One region of the Paraoerskovia marina genome, then DNA from elsewhere that is predicted to be linked to it. Evidence: riboswitches for the same ligand, from Rfam matches in the RefSeq annotation. Region 1 holds a riboswitch; each other region holds the start of a gene.
The links. Region 1 has a riboswitch for thiamine pyrophosphate ahead of BLU20_RS08200 (ECF transporter S component). Riboswitches for the same ligand answer to the same signal wherever they lie in the genome.

Region 1 (7,538 bases):
GGGATCGGCCTCGAGGACGTCGACGGGGTGCTGCGGAACATCGACAAGATCGACAAGATCGGCCCAGAACGGGTGGCGCAGCTGCTCGTCGACGAGTGCGGTGCGACGGCGGAGCAGGCGCAGGCCTGCCTGGACCTCGCCGCCATCCACGGCGCCGACACGACCGTGGTCGACCGTGTCCGGGCGCTCGCGGCGTCGCACGGGGTCGAGAGCGCTCTCCTCGACCAGGGGTTGTCCGAGCTCGGTGCGCTGATCACCGCGGCGTCGCGGCGCGCGCCGGGCGTCGTGGTGGCTGACCTGAAGATCGCCCGCGGCCTGGACTACTACACCGGTTCCGTCTACGAGACGGTGCTGGTCGGGCACGAGGAGCTCGGGTCGATCTGCTCCGGGGGGCGCTACGACACGCTCGCCTCCGACGGCGCGAACACGTACCCGGGCGTCGGGCTCTCCATCGGCGTCTCGCGCCTCGTCTCGCGTCTCGTCGGCGCAGGGCTCGTCGCGGCGACCCGGTCGGTCCCCGCGGCCGTGCTCGTGGCCGTGACGGACGAGGAGTCCCGCGCGCAGTCGGACGAGGTCGCGCTCGCGCTGCGCGCTCGAGGTATCCCGTGCGACGTCGCCCCGGCGGCCGCCAAGTTCGGCAAGCAGATTCGCTACGCCGACCGACGCGGCATCCCGTTCGTCTGGTTCCCCGGCCGGGACGAGCTGGCCGACGACGGCAGCACGACCCGCGGCGCGGACCAGGTGAAGGACATCCGGTCGGGGGAGCAGAGCTCGGCCGAGAGCGCGTCGTGGTCGCCCCCGGCCGAGGACCTCTGGCCGCGCGTCGTCCCGGCCGCGCAGTAGCGCCCGGGACGCGGCCGTGGGCTATCCCGCGGTCAGCGCACCGGGTCCCGTCAGCCAGCCCGCGGCGGCGCCGATCACGAGCACGGTCGTGACGGTGCCGCCGACGGCGGCAGCGAGCGCGACGTCCCCGGGCCCCAGCGGGACGGGGTGTGCCAGGGTGCGCGGGCCTGACCCCAGCCCGCGTGCCTCGAGGGCCACCGAGATGCGTTCGGCCCTGCGGACCGCTCCCACGAGCAGCGTGAACGTCGCGGCGCCGGTCGCGCGGACGCCCGTCGGGAGCCGACCGGGCTCGTGTCCCGGGTCCCGCAGCGCCTGGGCGCACCGGATCGTCGTCCACTCGGCCGGCAGCTGTTCGAGCACGCGCATGCCCGCGAGGACGGCGAACGTCGCGCCCGCCGGCACACGCGCGTGCTGGTGGAGGCTGGTCATCAGACGGACGGGGTCGGTCGTGGCCACGAGGATCACGGAGATCACCCCGAGGTAGAAGACGCGGATCGCGAGGGCCGCCGCCACGTCGAGCCCGTGGTCGGTGACCCGGACCGGTCCGACGACGGCGACCACGTCCCCGGCCGAGCGCAGCAGCACGTTGCCGACGAAGATCGACAGCGCGAACGCGAGGAGCGCGGCGTGGGCCCCGGCCAGGGTCCTCGGGGGAACCCGCCCAGCCACGACGGCGGCGCACACGGCGGCGGCCCACAGGATCGTCGGTGTCCACGGGTCGGTGACCGCGACGATGACGGCGGAGGCGGCGAGCAGCGTGCCCAGCTTGACGGTCGGGTTCCATCTGCCGAACGCCGAGGTGCGCGCGGTCATCGTCGGCCCCCGTCCGTCGCGGCGACGTCGTGCACCTCGAGTCCGGCCAGCACGCGCTCGTCGATCCCGACGAGGAAGTCTTGGACCGTCGTGGGGGACGCGAGCGCGGACCAGCGTTCGAGGAGCCGGGTCGGCCGAAGGCCCGCGGCACGAAGCCCTTCCGTGTCCCGGAGGACCTGGTCCGCCGGACCAGCCGTCGCCGGCCTCCCGTCGACGAGGACGAGGATCCGGTCGGCGAGGCGGCCGGCGAGCTCGACGTCATGGGTGACGACGAGGACGGCCCGTCCGTCGCGGGCGGCCTCCCGCAACGCCGCCTGGGTGGCCACGGTCGCCGCACGGTCCAGGCCGTACGTCGGCTCGTCGGCGAGGACGACGTCCCCGGGATGGACGAGAGCGGTCGCGAGAGACAGACGCCGCTTCTCACCGCCGGACAGGCCGAACGGCGACCTGTCGGCGAGGGAGGTCAGGTCGAACCGCGCGAGCGCGTCGTCGACGACCCTGCGCAGGTCGTCGCCGTCGAGGCCCGCGAGCCGCGGGGTCCACGCGACCTCCTCGGCGACGGTCCGGGCCACGAACTGGTGCTCGGGGTGCTGGACGACGAGCGAGACCCGGCCCCGGTCGATCCGGCCTCGGGTGGGCGCAAGACCGGCGAGTCCCCGCACGAGTGTCGACTTGCCGCTCCCGTTCGTCCCGAGGACCGCCACGACCTCGCCACGGTGCAGGTCGAGGTCGACCGCGCCGACCGCCTCCACGAGCGGTTCCCGGCGACGCCGTCGTCCGGACGGCGAGCCGTGGCCCACCGCCAGCCCGCGCGCATGCAGGACCCGTTCGCCGCGCGCGGGCGTGAACCCGCACTGCTGCGCCCGCACCTCACCGAGCCAGGCGTCGGTCTCGGTCGACTCCCAGTCCGGCGGGGCTCCTGCGACGGCGAGGAGGGCCGAGGTCGGCACCCAGCACCCCCGGCGGACCAGGGCGCGGGCCTGGTCCCTCATGACGTCGGCGGTCGGGCCGTGCGCGACGACCTCCCCGTCGACCAGCACGAGCGTCGAGTCGGGCAGTGGGTCGAGGTCGTCGAGGCGGTGCTCGACCACGACGGTCGTCGTCTCGCCGGCGGCCAGCCGCCCGACGAGCGCGCCGACGGCGCGCGCCGCCTCGGGGTCCAGGAGGGCCGTCGGCTCGTCCAGGAGCAGGACGGCCGGCGAGGGGGCCAGGGCCGCGGCCGTCGCGACGCGCTGGCACTGTCCGCCCGAGAGGGTGCCGGTCCGTCGACCGGCGAGCCCGCCCGCGCCCGCCGCGTCCAACGCGCGCGCCACCGCCGGCCCGATCTCCTCGACGCGCCACTCCCGGTTCTCGAGCGCGAACTCCACCTCGGCGTCGACGGAGTCGAGGCACACCTGTGCCAGCGGGTCCTGCTGCACCAGCCCCAGGTGCCCGGCCAGCGCCCGCGGCCCCCGCTCCCACGCACCGGGCACACCGATCACGACCCGGCCGTGGAGATCCGCGTCCACCGTGTGCGGGACGATCCCCGCGAGAGCCGCGACGAGGGTGGACTTGCCGGACCCCGAGGGGCCGACCACGAGCAGGCTCGACCCGGACCGCACCCGGAACGACACGTCGCGGAGCACGGACGTCGGTTCCCCCGGGAACCGCACGTCCAGGTGCTCGACGACGAGGTCCGACGACGTCACGCCGTCACCCCCGCCGCAGCTGCCCCGCGGCGGCGCTCGCGGCCGATCGGGTAGTTGTCCAGTACACCCGTGCGCAGCAGACGGTCGCCGATGAACTTCGCCGCCAACCCGCTGAGCACGATGCACGAGACGATCTGGACACCGAGGCGGAGCACCAGGTAGTCCTGTCCGAGGTACCCGTTCGCCACGCACTGGTAGGCAAAGGTCACGACCGCCGCGGTGACCCCGCTGAGCACGAACACGCCCCAGCCGTAGCGGCGGTACCGCGTCAGGGTGAACGCTAGCTCGGCCCCGACACCCTGGACCAGTCCGATGACGAGGATCATCGGCCCGAACGGCGAGGCAAACACCACGAGCTCGACGGCGGCCGCCAGCATCTCCGCGACCACGGCCACGAACGGCTTGCGCACGATGTACACCGCGAGGGGGGCCACGACGATCCACGCCCCGGCGAGGACGTTCTCCGCGAGCGTCCCGAAGGGCCCCAGCGCCAGGTGCAGCGGACCGTAGATCTGGTCGGCCACCCAGAACACGAACCCGAAGACCACCCCGAGGACGGCGAGCAGCACCGTGGTGTGCAGGCCGGAGGACCGCCGCTCCAGACGTGCCCCGCCCGCCCCGGTCGACGGCTCCGTCGCGTACGACTGCGAATCCTGGTCCACAAGCATCTCCCTGCGTCGGCCCCGGGGGTGGACGCAGCAAGACCCCGGACAGCGCGCACCCTGACGGCGCGCAACGGCCGACGTCGCCCTGCTCCCTTCGCTGGTACGAACCAGATCAGGTTCCACGGGTCAGCGGATCTTCCGCAATCTCAGCGCGCGAGCGCACCCCGGGGGCTAGTGAGGCCAACCTAGAGCCGCGCGACGAATCGGGCAATCTGCGACCCCGCCCGTCCCACCCTGTGAACGGGCCGAGCGGTGGAGTCCGCCCGGACACCGACTAGACTTGTCGCGGTGCGCCACGCGGCGCTCGCGGCAGACCCCCCGGGGCAGCCGCCCACCACCCCCCGATCCGGAAGGACCCCTCCGTGCTTCGCACCCACACGGCCGGCTCACTGCGGGCCGAGCACATCGGCCAGACCATCACCCTGACCGGGTGGGTCGACCGCCGCCGCGACCACGGAGGCGTGGCCTTCATCGACCTGCGCGACGCCTCGGGCATCGCCCAGGTGGTCATTCGCGACGAGGCCGTCGCCCACCCCCTGCGCAGCGAGTTCGTCCTCCAGGTGACCGGAGAGGTCTCGCAGCGACCGGAGGGCAACGCGAACGCCAACCTGCCGACCGGAGAGGTCGAGGTCGTCGTGAGCGACGTCGTCGTGCTCAACGAGTCCGCGCCGCTGCCCTTCCAGGTCTCGACCGCGCTCGACGGCACCGAGACCATCGGCGAGGAGGCACGGCTCAAGCACCGCTACCTCGACCTGCGACGCCCGACGCCCGCGCGAGCCCTGCGCCTGCGGTCGAAGGCGAACCAGGCCGCCCGGGCCGTGCTCGACGCCCAGGACTTCGTCGAGATCGAGACCCCGACCCTCACGCGCTCGACCCCCGAGGGTGCTCGCGACTTCCTCGTCCCCGCGCGCCTCGCGCCGGGCTCCTGGTACGCGCTGCCGCAGTCGCCGCAGCTCTTCAAGCAGCTGCTCATGGTCTCGGGCATGGAGCGCTACTACCAGATCGCGCGCTGCTACCGCGACGAGGACTTCCGTGCCGACCGCCAGCCGGAGTTCACCCAGCTGGACGTCGAGATGAGCTTTGTCGAGCAGGACGACGTCATCGACCTCGGCGAGCAGATCCTCGTCGCGCTCTGGAAGCTCATCGACGTCGAGATCCCGCGCCCGATCCAGCGGATGACGTTCGCCGACGCGATGCGCCTGTACGGCAGCGACAAGCCCGACCTTCGCTTCGGCAACCCGCTGATCGAGCTCACCGAGTACTTCGCCGAGACACCGTTCCGCGTCTTCCAGGCCGACTACGTCGGTGCCGTCGTCATGGCCGGCGGGGCGTCCCAGCCCCGCCGTCAGTTCGACGCGTGGCAGGACTGGGCCAAGCAGCGCGGCGCGCGCGGTCTCGCGTACGTCACGTTCGCCGAGGACGGGACGCTGGCCGGGCCCGTGGCCAAGAACCTCTCCGACGCCGAGCGTGCGGGCCTGGCCGAGGCGACCGGCGCCCAGCCCGGCGACGCGGTCTTCTTCGCCGCCGGCAAGGTCGACGACTCGCGGGCGCTGCTCGGCGCCGCTCGCCTGGAGATCGCCCGCCGCACCGGCCAGATCGACGAGAACGCGTGGTCGTTCGTCTGGATCGTCGACGCGCCGCTGTTCAAGCCTGCCGGCCAGGACGACGACGTCGACCTGGGCAGCTCAGCCTGGACGGCCGTGCACCACGCCTTCACGTCGCCGACCCCGGAGTGGGTCGACACGTTCGAGCAGAACCCCGGCGAGGCCCTCGCGTACGCCTACGACATCGTCTGCAACGGCAACGAGATCGGCGGCGGCTCGATCCGTATCCACCGTCGAGACGTGCAGGAGCGGGTCTTCGAGGTGATGGGCATCGGTCAGGCCGAGGCGCAGGAGAAGTTCGGCTTCCTGCTCGACGCCTTCGCGTTCGGGGCTCCGCCGCACGGCGGGATCGCGTTCGGCTGGGACCGGATCGTCTCGCTGCTCACGGGGTCCGACTCGATCCGGGACGTCATTGCGTTCCCGAAGTCGGGCGGCGGGTTCGACCCGCTGACCCAGGCCCCGGCCCCGATCACGCCGGCCCAGCGCAAGGAAGCGGGCGTCGATGCCGTCCCGGAGGACGACGCGGACGCGTCCGAGGGCGCCACCTCCGCATGAGTGCGGGTGCGGGGCCGCTCACCGGCCTCGCACCCCGGTGGCGGACTCACCCCTGGCTCGAGGTCGACGCGCGCCGGCGGGGTGTACGCGCCTGCTGGAGCAGCGCCGAGGCCTGCCTCGTGCTGACGGGATTCGTGGACGACCGCCCCGGGATGCCGACCCCTGCCGCGGACCAGCTGGCGGTCTGGGGGATCGGCGCCCCGGTCGCCGCGGCGGAGCTCATCCTCGACGTGGCCGAGCGCGGGCAGTTCCCCGGAACGGCGACAGGACCGTCCGACGGCCTCGTGGTGGGCGGATGCGTGCCACGCGGGATGCCGGTGCTCTCGTCGGCCGCGGACCACCCGGGCCTGCCGGCACTCCTGACCGGGCCGACGACCTCCGACTGGGACTGGTTCTCGACCACCGTGGCGCCTGCGGCGCATCCTGGTGAGGTGCACGTGCGCGAGCTCGTCTCCGGCACCGACCGCGAGGCGGCCGCGCACTGCCTCGCCGAGGCCAACCCGCACGCCGAGGCCGACCCGTGGGCGCAGGAGACTCGCTGGTGGGGCTACGACGACGGGTCCGGTCTCAGTGCCGTCGTCGGGGCGCACGTACGTCCCGACGGGTGGGAGCTCGGCGGGATCGGGACGCTGCCGGCCGCCCGTGGCCGGGGGTCCGCCGGTGCGCTCGTCGCCGTCGCGACGCGCGAGGCGCTCCGCCACGCGGACCGCGCCGCGCTCGGCATGTACGCCCACAACGTCGCCGGCCGGGCGCTCTACACGCGAGCGGGCTACGTCGTCGGTCAGGAGTTCTCCGGCTGGCGGACCCTCCCGTCCTGACGGACGTCAGTGAGTGATGGCGAACCTGCGGTAGAGCGCGCGCAGCGGTCGCGGTGCCCACCAGTTGGCGCGGCCGAGCACCGTCATCGTGGCCGGCACCAGGAGCATGCGCACCAGGGTGGCGTCGATCGCCACCGCGACGGCGAGCGCGAACCCGACCTCCTTGATCACGAGCAGGTCCCCGACGACGAACCCTGCGAACACCACGATGATGATCAGCGCGGCGGAGGTGATGATCCGCCCGGACCGCTGCAGACCGAGTCGGACCGACTCGTCGTTGGAGTACCCCGCGTCGTGCAGCTCCTTGATCCGGGAGAGTAGGAAGACCTCGTAGTCCATGGCCAGGCCGAACGCGAACGCGATGACCAGTGCGATGACGTAGGTCTCGATGCCGCCGGTCGAGGTGAAGTCCAGCAGGTTCTCCAGATGCCCGTCCTGGAACACCCACACGAGGACGCCCAGGCTCGCCGCGAGCGAGAGGGCGTTCGTCAGCAGGGCCTTGACCGGGATGACGACGGAGCCCGTCATCAGGAAGAGCAGGATCAGCGTCGC
Region 2 (7,538 bases), 1.0 Mb from region 1:
GAGGTTGCGGTAGTTGTCCAGCGTCCAGGTGCCGTCGGCGGCATGCAGGGAGCGGGTGACCAGGGTGGCGACCGGGAGGGCCAGGAGCAGGATCACGACGGCGGCCGTCACGGCGGTCGGCACGGCGTCGGCCCGCAGGTTCAGCCGCCGCCCGCCGTGCGCCTCGGGGAGCAGACCCAGGGCGTTCTCGCGGCGCGCCCGGGTGCGGTCCGCGGCGACGAGCGCCCCGGCCACGACGACAAGCTGGACCACCGACAGGACGGCCGCCGATCGCAGGTCGAGGAACTGCGTCGTCTGGACGTAGATCTCCGTCTCGATGGTGCCGTACCCGGGCGGGCCGAGGACGAGGACGGTGCCGAACGCCGTCGCGCAGTAGAGGAAGACGAGCGAGGCGGCGGAGGTGATCGCGGGGGTCAGGGCGGGCAGGGTGACCGTCCGGAACGCCCGGGCCGGGGAGGCTCCGAGCGCCCGCGCGGCCTGCTCGGCCCGGGGGTCGAGCCGTTCCCAGAGGCCGCCAACCGTCCGGACGACGACGGCGTAGTTGAAGAAGACGAGCGCGAGCACGATCGCGGTGAAGGTCTGGTCGATGCCGAGGAACGCCAGCGGGCCACCGGGGGCGAGGAGCGCGCGGAACGCGACGCCGACGACGACGGTGGGCAGGACGAAGGGCACCGTCACCAGCCCGCGGAGGAACGTACGACCGCGGAACTGGCATCTGTACAGGACGTAGGCGCCGGGGACTCCGAGCACCAGCGAGGCGACGGTCCCGACCACCGCCTGGCCCAGCGTGATCCCGAGCAGACGCCAGGTGCGCGACTCGCCGAACACCTCGGCGACCCCGCTCAGGTCCAGGGATCCGTCGGTCACGAAGCCTCGTCCGACGAGGGCGAGGACGGGCCACGCGAAGAAGATCGCGAGGAAGGCGAGCGGCACGCCCGCCGCCAGCCCCCAGAGCACGACGCGTGCCACCGGGGGCCAGCTGCGGTGCGCGCGAGCCGGGCGCATGGTCAGCCGAGGACCGTGGCGGTCCAGGTCTCGATCCAGTCGCCGCGGTGCGCGGAGATCTCGGCCGGGTCGACGTCGAACGGGTCGTCGGCGAGCGGGGCGAACCGGGCCCACTCGTCGGGCAGCGCGGCGTCGCCGTCGACGGGGTACATGTACATCTGGCCGGGGATGTCCTCCTGGACCGTGCGGCTCACGAGGAAGTCCACGAGCTCCCGGGCGCCGTCGGGGTTCTCCGCACCGGCGAGCACGCCCGCGTACTCGACCTGGCGGAAGCAGGTGTCCAGCAGCGCCGTGGTCGTGGTCTCCGAGCCGTCCTCGGTCACGGTGAACGCCGGCGAGGTGGCGTAGGAGAGCACGAGCGGACGGTCACCGGCTCCGCCGGCACCCGTGAAGTCCACGTAGTACGCGTCCTCCCAGCCGTCGGCGATCTTGACGCCGTTGTCCGCGAGCGCCGTCCAGTAGTCGGTCCACCCGTGCTCGCCCTTGGCCCCGACGGTCGCGAGCAGGAACGCGAGTCCGGGCGACGACGTCGCGGGGTTCGTGACGACGAGGAGGTCCTGGTACGCGGGGTCGGCCAGGTCGTCGAGCGTGGTCGGGACGTCGAGGTCGTTCTCCTCGAACCAGGCGAGGTCGGCGTTGATGCAGACGTCCCCCCGGTCGACCGGGGTCAGGCTCTCGCCCGCGGGAACCTCTGCGGCCGCCGACTCGGGAAGCGCGGACGAGAGGTACGGGTCGAAGACGCCCTCGTCGACGGCGCGGCTCGCGTAGGTGTTGTCGACCCCGAAGACGGCGTCGCCAAGGGGCGAGTCCTTCGTGAGGATCAGCTGGTTGACCAGGGTGCCGCCGTCCCCGGGGGCGACCAGCTCGACGTCGTACCCCGACTCCGCGGTGAACTCGTCGAGCAGGCCGTCGCTGAGGGCGAACGAGTCGTGGGTGACCAGGGTGACGGTGCTGCTCCCCGTCTCGGCCGACGAGCCCTCGGCGTCGCCGGTGTCGCTGCTCGCGCAGCCCGTCAGGGCGAGCGCGAGGACCGCGCCGGACGCGGCGACGGAACGGGTGGTGATGGTGGTGCGCAAGAGTCCTCCTCGGACGTCGACTTCCTCCGCCGGTGCTGACCGGATCAGGTTCAAGGGTCTGCGGCGTGCCGCACTCTCAGCGCTCTGGGGCGCTCCCCTGTCGTACAGCCGCAGTCTACGACGCCGCGCAACGCCCGTGGGTCCGTGGTCCGGCGGAGTCGCCCCGGTCGCACTACGGTGGGAATCGTCCAACGGAGCGGCTGAGGAGACGACGTGTCGAAGAAGAAGCAGAAGAAGAACGACGACCAGGACATGGCGACCAAGGTCGCGACCCTGGCCCTGACCTTCGCGGCCGGGTGGATCGCCACCAAGGTGGTCTCGACGATCTGGAAGAAGGCCTCGGGGCACGACGCCCCGACCGACACCGACGATCCCGACATCTCCCTCCCCGAGGCGATGGCCTTCGCGGCGATCACCGGTGGTGTCGGCGTGCTGGCGCGCCGTCTCGCGGCCGGGCAGGCGACGAAGGTGAGTGCGCGGCTGACCGGCGGCAACCCCCACGCGGTTCCTGACGTCGAGCCGTAGACACCCTTTTTTACGAGATTTTCAAGATCAATAGACGGAGAGCCACCGGAACGCTACGTTCAAGTCACGCACCAGCCGAGGAGAGCACGATGACCACAGGTTCGACGGCACCCCCGCAGGCGATCCCCGACGAGGGGTACGGCAGCCGGGCCACGGTCCAGCTGGTCCTCTCCACGGTCGGCTTCGCGCTGAACTTCTGGGCCTGGGCCCTGCTCAGCCCCCTGGGCGGGACGTTCCAGGAGGCACTGGGCCTGTCCGACGTCGAGACCTCCGTGGTCGTGGCGGTCCCGGTGATCGTCGGCTCGCTCGGGCGGATCCCGGTCGGCGCACTGACCGACCGCTTCGGCGCCCGCATCATGTTCCCGCTGGTCAGCGCGCTGACGATCCTGCCGGTGCTCTACCTCGGGTTCCTCGCCGACAGCCTGACGGGCCTGATCGTCGGCGGGTTCTTCCTGGGACTCGGCGGCACGACGTTCGCGATCGGGATTCCGTTCAACAACGCCTGGTTCCCGCCGTCACGGCGCGGGACGGCGCTCGGGCTCTTCGGCGCCGGCATGGGCGGTACCGCGATCGCGGCGTTCACCACGGTGCCGATCCGCGACGCGTGGGGCGAGGAGGCCCCGTTCGTCCTGGTCGCCACCGTGCTCGCGATCTTCGCGGTCGTCTCCTGGATCTGGCTGCGCGACTCGCCCAGCCGCCCCGCGCCCGCCACGGGCGGATTCTGGTCCCGGACGTGGAGCACCTTCAAGCTCCCCGCGACGCTGCAGCTCTCGTGGCTCTACGCGATCGGGTTCGGCGGGTTCGTCGCGTTCTCCGTCTATCTGCCGACGTTCCTGACGAACGCCTACGGGCTCGAGGCGGCCGACGCCGCCAACCGCACGGCCGGGTTCGTCGTCCTCGCCGTCATCATGCGCCCGATCGGGGGGACGCTCTCCGACCGGTTCGGTGGTGTCGCGGTCAACGTCGTCTGCTTCGCTCTGGTGACCCTCGGCGCCGCCGTGATCGCGTTCCAGCCCTCCCTTTTTCCGGTGGGCACGATCGCGTTCCTCACCATGGCGGCGGCGCTCGGCGCATCCTCCGGCGCGACGTTCGCCCTGGTCTCCGACCTCGCACCGCCCGACAAGGTCGGCGGTGTCACCGGCCTCGTCGGCGCGGCCGGCGGCCTCGGCGGCTTCATCCCGCCGCTGATCATGGGGGCCGTCTACGGCGCCCAGGGCGACTACGACATCGGCTTCATCCTGCTCGCCGTCACCGCGCTGGCGACGCTGCTCTTCACGCTCGGCCCGGTCAGGCGCCGTGCCGCACGCGGCCGGGCATCCTGACCGCCCGATCGAGCATGATCACCCCATGACATTCACGCACCTGGACAACGCCGGCCACGCCCGCATGGTCGACGTCACCGAGAAGACGCCCACCGTCCGGTCCGCGACGGCCGCCGGCACAGTCCTCGCACCGCCCCCCGTGGTCGCCGCCCTGCGCGACGGGACCGTCCCCAAGGGCGACGTCCTGGCCGTCGCGCGGATCGCCGGCATCGCCGGGGCCAAGCGCACCGCCGAGCTCCTGCCGCTGGCCCACGTCATCGGGGTGCACGGCGCGACCGTCGACCTCACCGTCACGGACGACGGCGTCGAGATCACGGCGACCGTCCGGACCGCCGACCGGACGGGCGTCGAGATGGAAGCCCTCACCGCGGTGAGCGTCGCCGGGCTCGCGACGGTCGACATGCTCAAGGGCCTGGACAAGTCGATCGTGCTCACGGACATCCGGCTCCTCGCCAAGAGCGGCGGGAAGTCGGGCGACTGGCACCGCGACCCCGCGCCCGCCGGAGGGCCTCGATGATCACCGTGCGCTACTTCGCCGGGGCCCGTGACGCGGCCGGGACCGAGACCGAGACGGTCGACACGGGAACGCTCGGGACGCTCACCGAGCAGATCGTCGCGGCGCACCCGACGCTCGCCGACGTCCTGCCCCGATGCTCGGTGCTCGCCGACGGGATCCGGGTCCACGACCCTGCCACGCCGCTCTCGCCGGGCAGCACCGTCGACGTCCTCCCGCCGTTCGCCGGGGGGTAGCCCGAGCATCTGACCCGAGAGGTCGCTGTCGCGACCGATCGACGACATAGTGAGTTACGCAGGTCACACCGCAACTCGGAGGGCAGCATGGCGCAGTCGACGATCGATTCCGAGAGCACGGGAGGGTTCGAGGACTCCCTCGTCCGGCTCGGCAGCCATCTGCGGAAGGGCGAGGTCTCGTCCGACCTGCGGCAGCTCTTCCTCCAGGGCGGCCGCGAGGGCGACGCGTTCTACCGCGACCGCTGGTCGCACGACAAGGTGGTGCGCTCGACCCACGGCGTGAACTGCACCGGGTCCTGCTCCTGGAAGGTCTACGTCAAGGACGGGATCATCACGTGGGAGACCCAGCAGACGGACTACCCGTCCGTCGGCCCGGACTCCCCCGAGTACGAGCCCCGCGGATGCCCCCGCGGTGCGGCGTTCAGCTGGTACACCTACTCCCCCACCCGGGTCCGGTACCCCTACGTGCGGGCTGTCCTTCTCGAGGCCTATCGCGCTGCCAAGAAGCAGGTCGGCGGCGACCCCGTGCTCGCGTGGGCCGCGGTGACGGGCGACCCGGAGGTCTCGCGCCGCTACAAGTCGGCTCGCGGCAAGGGCGGTCTCGTCCGGGCGTCGTGGGACGAGGCCGCGGAGATCGTCGCCGCCGCCCACGTCCACTCGGTCAAGGAGTACGGCCCCGACCGCATCGCCGGGTTCTCGCCGATCCCCGCGATGTCGATGGTCTCGCACGGTGTGGGCTCGCGGTTCATCACCATGCTCGGTGGGACGATGCTCTCGTTCTACGACTGGTACGCCGACCTCCCCATCGCCTCCCCGCAGGTGTTCGGCGACCAGACCGACGTCCCCGAGTCGGCCGACTGGTGGAACTCGACCTACTGCATCATGTGGGGCTCCAACATCCCCGTGACACGGACCCCGGACGCGCACTTCATGACCGAGGCCCGCTACCGCGGCCAGAAGGTCGTCACCGTCTCCCCCGACTACGCCGACAACACCAAGTTCGCGGACGAGTGGCTCGCCGTCCATCCCGGGACGGACGGGGCGCTCGCGATCGGCATGGGGCACGTGATCCTGCGGGAGTTCCTCGTCGGACGCCGCACCGAGCGGTTCGTCGACTACATGAAGCGGTTCACGGACTCGCCGTACCTGGTCCGCCTCCTTCCCCGTACCGAGGGCGAGGCGAGCACGTACACGGCGGGCAAGTTCCTCACCGCGGCCGATCTGCCGTCGCAGGCGGAGACCCCCAACGCGCAGTTCAAGACCGCGCTCCTGGACGCCGACGGCTCGCTCGTCGTCCCGAACGGATCTCTCGGTCACCGCTACGGCGACGCCGACGCAGGCTCCTGGAACCTCGACCTCGGCGACGTCACCCCCGCACTGTCGGTGGCCGACGTCGACGGCGCACCGCGCACGGTGGCGATCGACCTGCCGCGCTTCGACATCTCACCGACCGTGGACGACGACACCGGCGCCCACACCGGCCGCGCCGGCACCGTCACCCGCGGCGTCCCCGTCCGCGAGGTCGAGGGCCACCTCGTCACGACCGTCTACGACCTCCTCCTCGCCCAGTACGGCGTCGAGCGCGAGGAGCTGGACCTTCCCGGCGAGTGGCCCACCGGCTACGACGACGCGGACTCGCCGGGCACCCCCGCCTGGCAGGAGCAGTTCACCGGCGTCGACGCCGGCCAGGCGGCGCGGATCGGTCGCGAGTTCGCGCAGAACGCCGAGGACTCCGGCGGGCGCTCGATGATCATCATGGGGGCCGGGACCAACCACTGGTTCCACTCCGACACCATCTACCGCGCCTTCCTCGCCCTGACGACGATGACCGGCTGCCAGGGGGTCAACGGCGGCGGCTGGGCCCACTACGTCGGGCAGGAGAAGGTCCGCCCCATCACGGGCTACACCCAGTACGCCAACGGCCTGGACTGGGTCCGTCCGCCCCGGCACATGATCGGCACGGCGTTCTGGTACATCGCCACCGACCAGTGGCGCTACGACGGGCTACCGGCCGACACCCTGTCGGCGACGACCGGGACGGGGATGTTCAAGGACCGCACCACCGCCGACATCCTCGTCGAGTCGGCCCAGCGCGGCTGGATGCCCAGCTACCCGACCTTCGACCGCAACCCCCTCGACCTCGTGGACGAGGCCCGGGCGGCGGGCAAGGAGCCGGCGGACCACGTCGTCGACGAGCTCAGGTCCGGGGGCCTGCGCTTCGCCGTCGAGGCACCGGACGACCCCAAGAACTTTCCCCGCTGCGTCACGGTGTGGCGCGCGAACATCCTCGGGTCCTCGGGCAAGGGCAACGAGTACTTCCTCAAGCACCTGCTGGGTGCGGACTCGGCGATCCTCGCCGAGGAGTCCGGCCCCGGACGACGCCCGGCGTCGATGGAGTGGAGCGAGGAGGCCCCGCAGGGCAAGCTCGACCTGCTGACGACGCTCGACTTCCGGATGACGAGCACGACGCTCTACTCCGACGTCGTCCTCCCTGCCGCCACGTGGTACGAGAAGTACGACCTGAGCTCGACGGACATGCACCCGTTCGTCCACTCGTTCAACCCGGCGATCAACCCGCCGTGGCAGACGAAGACGGACTTCGCGACGTTCCAGGCCATCGCCGACCGGTTCTCCGAGATGGCGGTCGAGCACCTCGGCGTCCGTGAGGACGTCGTCGCAGCGCCGCTGCAGCACGACACGCCCGACGCGATGGCCGTGCCGCACGGCACGATCGAGAACTCGGGGGCGGGAGTGAAGGACCGCCCGTTGATCCCGGGCGTCACGATGCCCAAGCTGATCACGGTGACCCGCGACTACCCGGCGCTCGCCGCGCAGATGAAGGCGCTCGGCCCGCTCACGG
Region 3 (7,538 bases), 760 kb from region 1:
GGTCAGCGGCGGTGTGCCGGGGTCGGGGAGGGGGAGGGCTCGCACGGCAACTAGCATGAACCATGCAGGCTTGACTACCTACCCAATTTCACCGGCGTGAGGAAACGAACACCCATGAGTACCCCGGACCGCGAAGCCGCTGCGCAGACCACCACGCCGGCGGCCGACGCCGCCGCCGCGACGACCACCGCCGGGCCGAGCGACGCCGAGGTGCAGGCCGCCATCGCCAAGGCGCGCGGCGCGCTCGCCCGCTACCGGTTCATGGCACTGATCACCGGAGTCATGCTTCTCGTCCTCTGTGCCGAGATGATCTACAAGTACCTGTTGATCGGCGTCCTCGGTATGTCCGACGCCGCGCTGCCGTACATCGAGTGGATCCCGTTCGCCCACGGGTGGATCTACGTCCTCTACCTCGTCACGGTGCTGGACCTGTGGGCCAAGATGCGCTGGTCGTTCGGTCGGCTCGTCACGATGGTCCTCGCGGGCGTCGTCCCCGTCATGTCGTTCGTCCTCGAGAAGAACGTGCACCGCGACACCCAGGCACGCCTCGACGCGCTGGAGGCCCGCGTCGCATGACCGGTGCCCCGCTGCCGCCCCTCGTCGAACCCGGTCCGGCGCTCAGCCCGCCGGAGCTCGCCCGCTACGCCCGTCACCTGTCGCTGCCGGGCATCGGGGTGGACGGGCAGCGGCGACTGGCCGCCGCACGGGTCCTTCTGGTCGGGGCTGGGGGACTGGGTAGCCCTGCGATCCTCTACCTCGCGGCTGCCGGGGTCGGGACGATCGGTGTCGTCGACGACGACGACGTGGACGCCTCCAACCTGCAGCGGCAGGTCCTGCACGGCGACGGCGACGTCGGACGCCCCAAGGTCGAGTCCGCGCGCGACTCCGTGGCGGAGATCAACCCGCACGTCCGGTTCGTCGCCCACCGCGAGCGTCTGACACCGCTGAACGCGCTCGACGTGATGGGGAGGTACGACGTCGTCCTGGACGGCGCCGACAACTTCGCCACCCGCTACCTCGTCTCGGACGCGGCCGAGGTGCTTGGCCTCCCCGTCGTCTGGGGGTCGATCTTCCAGCACTCCGGGCAGGTCAGCGTCTTCTGGGGGGCTGCCCCCGAGAACGGTGTGACGTACCGCGACGTCTTCCCGGAACCACCGCCGCCCGGGACCGTTCCCGACTGCGCCACCGGGGGAGTGCTCGGCGCGATGTGCGGGTCGATCGGGACCGCGATGGCGGTCGAGACCGTCAAGCTCGTCACCGGGACCGGCCGGACCCTGCTCGGGCGCCTCGCCGTGCACGACGCGCTGGAGGCGACCTGGCGAGAGCTGACCGTCCGGGCCGACCCGACCCGCGAACCCGTCACCGCGCTGCTCGAGGGGCCCGACGCGTATGCCGCCTTCTGCGGGGTTTCGTCGGTCGAGCCTGTCGAGACCAGGGCCTCGTCGGTCGAGCCTGTCGAGACCACGGTTTCGTCGGTCGAGCCTGTCGAGACCACGGTCGCTGCGACAGAGATCGCCGCTCTCCTCGACGACGGTGCCTATCTCCTCGACGTCCGCGAACAGTGGGAGCACGACATCGTCGCGATCCCCGGCGCGCACCTCGTCCCCAGCGGCCGTTTCCTCGGCACCTCGGCGGGAGCCTACGCGGCGCTCGCGGACCTGCCGACGGACCGCCCCGTCGTCGTGCTCTGCAAGGTGGGTGCGCGCTCGGACCGCGTGGCACAGGCCGCGCGGGAGGCAGGCGTCGACGCCCGCAACGTCCCGGGCGGGATCCTCGCCTGGATCAGTGAGGTCGCCCCGCACGAGCAGATGTACTGAGGCTCGCGGTGGGTCTAGAGGTTCAGCGCCCGGAGCTCTTCGGCATTGCCGCCCACTGTTGGATCGTCGGGTCAGGCGTGCGGCCCAGGCGCCGATCAATGACCAGCCGCGTGCGTGCGTCGACGATCTGAGCTCTCGTCGGGACGTATCGACCCGAAGTCCGCGCTGCTCGCGGTGACTTCGTGGAGTCGCTGTTCCGAGCATGATCAGCCATCTTCTCGACCTCCGTCCGCGCTGCTGGTCTCGTCTGTACCAGTATCCTCGCTCCTCCGATCAAGCGCCACGGCCAGTACGGCGTCGATCACCCGAAGTTCGTCCACGTCGGCGAGCGGTGAGTCGATGAGCGCGTACAGCACCTCGGAGCCGACCTCGTGCTTCTCCCCGCTCGTGGTGTCGAGGCGGTGATCAGTCGCCCACTGCATCCGTTCCCACCACTGCGAGCGAGCCTCGGACTTCGCGCGATGCAGAAGTGTGCCCATCCCGATGATGAATGCGGCGACACCAGCTAGCGCGGTGGCTGCGGGGGCAAGGTCTCCGATGATGGGCGCCGCGTGGCGCCAGTTGATCGAGACGACGGCGACACCGGTGGCAGAGGCGCCCGCGAGTAGTCCGAGTCCTGCCCAAAGTAGTGGCTCGCGGACTCGGTGCCAACGTGTCGAGAGCACTCGGCGCGTGCTGATGCTTCCTGATGTCGAAGGGCCAGCAGTGACGTGGTTCACCTACGCGAACCTAGCAGTGCGCAAAGCGCCTCGTTCCGAGGCTGTGGACGACGGCTGCGTGGCGCGGCGGTGCGGTGTCGGGAGCACCGCACCACCGCGCTACATCGCGAGGTCGAGGTTGTTGCGGCCGACCATCCCGCTGACCGGCGAGGACGCGAGCGCGCTCTCGCGGCGAGGGATGCGACCGGCGTGCGCGGCCTCCCACCCGGCCTCGACGCCGAGCCGCATGGCACGTGCCATCCGCGCGGGGTGCTCCGCGCGGGTCACGGCGGTGGCGAGGAGGACGCCGTCGCACCCGAGCTCCATGGCCTGGGCGGCGTCGGACGCGGTCCCGATCCCGGCGTCGAGGATCACCGGGACGCGGGCCTCGGCGCAGATCGCCTCGATGTTGCGGGGGTTGACGATGCCCAGACCCGACCCGATGGGTGCGCCGAGCGGCATGACGGCGGCGCATCCGACGTCCTGCAGGTGGCGGGCCACGATCGGGTCGTCGTTCGTGTACGGCAGGACGGTGAACCCGTCACGGACCAGTGTCTCGGCCGCCTCGACGAGACCCAGAGGGTCGGGGAGCAGCGTGATGTCGTCGGCGATCACCTCGAGCTTGATCCAGTCGGTGCCGCACGCCTCACGGGCGAGCCGGGCGGTGAGCACGGCCTCCTTGACCGAGAAGCAGCCTGCGGTATTGGGCAGGGCGCGGATGCCGAGGCGTTCGAGCAGACCCCAGATCCCGGCGTCCTCGCCGGCCGTGGGTGCGGCGACCCGGCGCATCGCGACGGTCGTCAGCTCCGTCCCGGACGCGACGAGCGCCTCCTCCAGCGCGAGGAGGTTGGAGGCGCCGCCCGTCCCCATGACGAGACGCGAGCCGAGCTCCTGCCCGGCGATGGTCAGTGAATCCATGTCAGCCTCCCTGGACTGCGGTGACGACCTCGACCCGGTCTCCGGGGGCGAGATGCGTGGTGCTCCATGCGGAGCGGGGGAGCACGGCGTCGTCGATCGCGACCGCCACGCCTCGAGGCTCACCGTTGGCGACGAAGTTCGGCAGCATGCCACGCACCAGCGTCGCGACGTCGGTCGGTTCCGCCAGCGGGTACGGCTCCCCGTTCACGACGGCGGTCGGTATGTCGGTGCTCATGAGGCCTCCTCGGTCCGGATGCGGGTGTGACGGTTCATCATGGCGGGCGCGACGACGTCGGGCAGGTCTGTCTCGTCGAGCGTGGCGTCGACGACGGCGCTGGTCAGCGGGGTGAGCAGGATGCCGTTGCGTCCGTGACCGGTGGCGACGAGCAGGCCGTCGACGCTCGCGTCGAGGTAGGGAAGGTTGTCCGGGGCGCTGGGGCGGACACGCGGGCTCGCCTCGCGCAGGTCGAGCTCGTCGATGCCTGGCAGGACGGCGCGGGCGTCGCGGAGCAGGGCGAAGACCGATCCTGCCTCGACCCGCCGGTCGTCGGGCTTCTCGTCGCTCGACGCCCCGATCACGACCTCGCGGAACCCTGACTCGTCGGCGACCCGTGTCACGGCGTACACCGCCCGTCCCTGGACGCGGGCGCGCACCACCGGCTCGACGTCGAACCAGGGCTCCGCGGCCAGTCGGAGCGTGATGCCCTTGACGGGGCGCAGCGGCGCGTGGATCCCTGCGGTCGCCAGCAGGCCCGTGGACGAGACCCCTGCCGCGACGACGACGAGGTCGGCGGTGCGGTCGACGCCCGCCGCGTCGACCGCACCGACCACCCGGCCCGACGCAGACGTCAGCCGGACGGCTCGGCACTCGACGACCACTGCGCCGGCCGCTCGGGCGGCCGCGTCGAGCGCGCGGGTGGTGGCCCGCGGGTCGACCTGGTGGTCGTCCGGCATCCACGCTCCGCCGGCGACGCGGCCGACGAGCGGGGAGATGCGGCGCGCCTGCGCCGTCGAGATCTCCTCCGACACCAGCCCCCAGCGGTGCTGCAGGTCGATCAGCCGCCGCGTCTCGGCGAGGTCGTCCGGGTCGAAGGCCAGGGTGAGCGTGCCGGTCTGGCGTAGTCCGACGTCGAGACGTGATGCCTTCTCGAGTTCTGCGGCAAAGTCGGGCCAGCGTGCTGCCGAGTCGACGTTCATCGCCGCCAGCTCGGGCTCTCCGAAGTCGGCCTCGCAGACCGCTGCGAGCATCCCGGCCGCCGCCATGCTGGCACCGTCGCGTGGGGTGGGGTCGAGGACCGTGACGCTCAGGCCGCGGCATGCCGCCCGCCAGGCCGCGGTCAGTCCGATGATCCCGGCGCCGACCACGAGGACGTCGCTGTGCTTGCTCATCGTTGCTCCCTATCGCCGGCATGACCCGGATCAGGTTCGACGGTCGGCAGATCGCCCTCTCAGCCTCTGGTCGAGGCTCCCGTGCAGGGGTCAGCGTAGCGCGATGAGCGACGGACCAGGTGGCGCGGGGCAGGCGCGACTCGACTCGCACGGCGACCGCGGGAATGTTGGTCGATAGGCTCGCGCCCATGACCTCCGCAGACGCTCGCGCCCGACTCGCCGCTGCACGCCTCTACCTGTGCACCGACGCACGCGAGGAGCGCGGCGACCTCGAGGAGTTCCTCCACGCGGCCCTGCGGGGAGGCGTGGACGTCGTCCAGCTCCGGGACAAGACGCTCGACGTGCGGCGCGAGCTGGAGCTGCAGGAGATCGTCGCAGCGGTCGCGACGGAGCATGGTGCGCTGTGGTGCGTGAACGACCGTGCCGACGTCGCGAGCCTGGTCGGTGCGCCGGTGTTCCACACGGGCCAGGACGACCTTCCTGTCTCCGGGTCGCGCGCACTGCTCGGCGGGGACGTCCTGCTCGGGCGGTCGACGCACGCGGCCGTCGAGGCGGCAGCCGCGGAGGCCGACCCCGACGTCGACTACTTCTGCGTCGGCCCGCTCTGGGCGACGCCGACCAAGCCGGGTCGCCCCGCCGTCGGGCTGGATCTGCTCCAAGAGGTCGCGGACTCCCGGCCGTCGACACCCTGGTTCGCCATCGGCGGGATCGACGGCGAGCGCCTCGACGAGGTGCTCGACGCCGGGGCCGAGCGGATCGTCGTCGTACGCGCCGTCACCGAGGCCGCCGACCCCGAGGCGGCGGCCCGCGCTCTGCGGGAGCGTCTCCCGGCCTGAATCCGGACGTGTCCGCGGCACGCTGGCGCGGCAACTATCCTGGGTGCGTGACAGCCACGCCTGACGTCCCCGTGACCACCCCGAGGCCCGTTCTCGTCGTCGACTTCGGCGCGCAGTACGCCCAGCTCATCGCGCGTCGCGTGCGCGAGGCGAGCGTGTACTCGGAGATCGTGCCCCACACCTTCTCGGTCGAGAAGATGCTGGCCAAGGACCCGGCCGCGATCATCCTCTCGGGTGGTCCGTCGTCCGTGTACGCCGACGGTGCGCCGTTCGTGGACCCGAAGCTCTTCGAGGCCGGCGTCCCCGTCCTCGGCATCTGCTACGGGTTCCAGGCGATGGCCGCGGCGCTCGGCGGCGACGTCGCCCAGACCGGTCAGCGTGAGTACGGCGGCACCGAGGTCGAGGTGTGCGAGGCAGGTGCGCTGCTTGCTGACACGCCCGCCAACCAAACGACGTGGATGAGCCACGGCGACTCCGTACACGCGGCCCCCGAGGGTTTCCAGGTGCTCGCGACGTCGGCCGGCTCCCCGGTCGCGGCGTTCGAGGACACGGAGCGTCGTCTCTACGGCGTGCAGTGGCACCCCGAGGTCAAGCACTCCGCGCACGGCCAGACCGTGCTGGAGCACTTCTTGTACGACGGCGCAGGGCTGGCTCCCGACTGGACACCCGGAAACGTCGTGGCCGACCAGGTCGAGGCGATCCGCGCGCAGGTCGGCACCAAGCGCGTGATCTGCGGCCTCTCCGGCGGTGTCGACTCCTCCGTCGCCGCGGCGCTGGTGCAGAAGGCGGTGGGCGACCAGCTCACCTGCGTCTTCGTGGACCACGGTCTGCTGCGCGCCGACGAGGCCGAGCAGGTCGAGCGTGACTTCGTCGCCGCCACGGGCGTCAAGCTCATGGTGGTCGACGCCAGGCAGCGCTTCCTCGACGCGCTCGCCGGCCAGACCGACCCGGAGACCAAGCGCAAGATCATCGGCCGCGAGTTCATCCGCGTCTTCGAGGATGCCGCACGCGACGTCGTCGCGGACGCCGGTGCGCACGGTGAAGAGGTCGAGTTCCTCGTCCAGGGGACGCTCTACCCCGACGTCGTCGAGTCCGGCGGCGGCGAGGGTGCGGCCAACATCAAGAGCCACCACAACGTGGGCGGTCTGCCGGACGACCTGCAGTTCTCCCTGATCGAGCCCCTGCGCACGCTGTTCAAGGACGAGGTCCGCGCCGTCGGCCTCGAGCTCGAGGTGCCCGAGGAGATCGTCTGGCGCCAGCCGTTCCCCGGGCCGGGCCTCGGCATCCGGATCATCGGCGAGGTCACCGCCGAGCGCCTGGAGGTGCTGCGCGCCGCCGACAAGATCGCCCGCGAGGAGCTCACCAGGGCGGGGCTCGACCGCGACATCTGGCAGTGCCCGGTGGTGCTGCTCGCCGACGTGCGCTCGGTGGGCGTCCAGGGTGACGGCCGCACCTACGGCCACCCGATCGTGCTGCGTCCGGTCTCCTCGGAGGACGCGATGACCGCGGACTGGACCCGCCTGCCGTACGACGTCCTCTCCGTGATCTCGACCCGCATCACCAACGAGGTGAGCGAGGTCAACCGCGTGGTCCTCGACGTGACGAGCAAGCCGCCGGGCACCATCGAGTGGGAGTGAGGCGTCGGGCGGGCGTCCTGCGTCTGCCCGGATAGTCTCGACCCATGCGCATCGTCCACGTCTCCGACTGCCTCGCCCCGCGCACGGGCGGCATCGAGTCGCAGGTCGGTGACCTCGCGGCCGCCCAGGCGGCCGCGGGCGACGACGTCCACGTCCTGACGGCGACCCCCGGGGCCGGGGGAGAACGCGGCGGGGTCGTCGAGAGCGCGGGTGACGTCGTCGTGCACCGGCTGGGCGCCCAGA

Region 2: it holds a riboswitch for thiamine pyrophosphate, as region 1 does, so the genes downstream of both, BLU20_RS03650 (thiamine ABC transporter substrate-binding protein) here and BLU20_RS08200 (ECF transporter S component) in region 1, are expected to answer to the same signal.
Region 3: it holds a riboswitch for thiamine pyrophosphate, as region 1 does, so the genes downstream of both, thiO (glycine oxidase ThiO) here and BLU20_RS08200 (ECF transporter S component) in region 1, are expected to answer to the same signal.

Annotation. Positions count from the first base shown of each region.
Region 1 is NZ_LT629776.1:1,834,037-1,841,574, forward strand. It holds gene hisS (histidine--tRNA ligase) at 1-843, shown strand, start outside; gene BLU20_RS08190 (energy-coupling factor transporter transmembrane component T family protein) at 865-1,656, opposite strand; gene BLU20_RS08195 (ABC transporter ATP-binding protein) at 1,653-3,344, opposite strand; gene BLU20_RS08200 (ECF transporter S component) at 3,341-4,006, opposite strand; TPP riboswitch at 4,080-4,186, opposite strand; gene aspS (aspartate--tRNA ligase) at 4,372-6,168, shown strand; gene BLU20_RS08210 (GNAT family N-acetyltransferase) at 6,165-6,986, shown strand; gene BLU20_RS08215 (MMPL family transporter) at 6,993-7,538, opposite strand, start outside.
Region 2 is NZ_LT629776.1:812,748-820,285, reverse strand. It holds gene BLU20_RS03655 (ABC transporter permease) at 1-1,005, opposite strand, end outside; gene BLU20_RS03650 (thiamine ABC transporter substrate-binding protein) at 1,008-2,081, opposite strand; TPP riboswitch at 2,086-2,190, opposite strand; gene BLU20_RS03645 (DUF4235 domain-containing protein) at 2,295-2,606, shown strand; gene BLU20_RS03640 (MFS transporter) at 2,696-3,928, shown strand; gene moaC (cyclic pyranopterin monophosphate synthase MoaC) at 3,954-4,445, shown strand; gene BLU20_RS03630 (MoaD/ThiS family protein) at 4,442-4,678, shown strand; gene BLU20_RS03625 (nitrate reductase subunit alpha) at 4,766-7,538, shown strand, end outside.
Region 3 is NZ_LT629776.1:2,591,210-2,598,747, reverse strand. It holds gene BLU20_RS11800 (ABC transporter ATP-binding protein) at 1-57, opposite strand, end outside; gene BLU20_RS11795 (DUF3817 domain-containing protein) at 115-576, shown strand; gene BLU20_RS11790 (ThiF family adenylyltransferase) at 573-1,817, shown strand; gene BLU20_RS13810 (hypothetical protein) at 2,024-2,536, opposite strand; gene BLU20_RS11780 (thiazole synthase) at 2,636-3,433, opposite strand; gene thiS (sulfur carrier protein ThiS) at 3,435-3,668, opposite strand; gene thiO (glycine oxidase ThiO) at 3,665-4,822, opposite strand; TPP riboswitch at 4,812-4,915, opposite strand; gene thiE (thiamine phosphate synthase) at 5,011-5,658, shown strand; gene guaA (glutamine-hydrolyzing GMP synthase) at 5,706-7,295, shown strand; gene BLU20_RS11755 (glycosyltransferase family 4 protein) at 7,340-7,538, shown strand, end outside.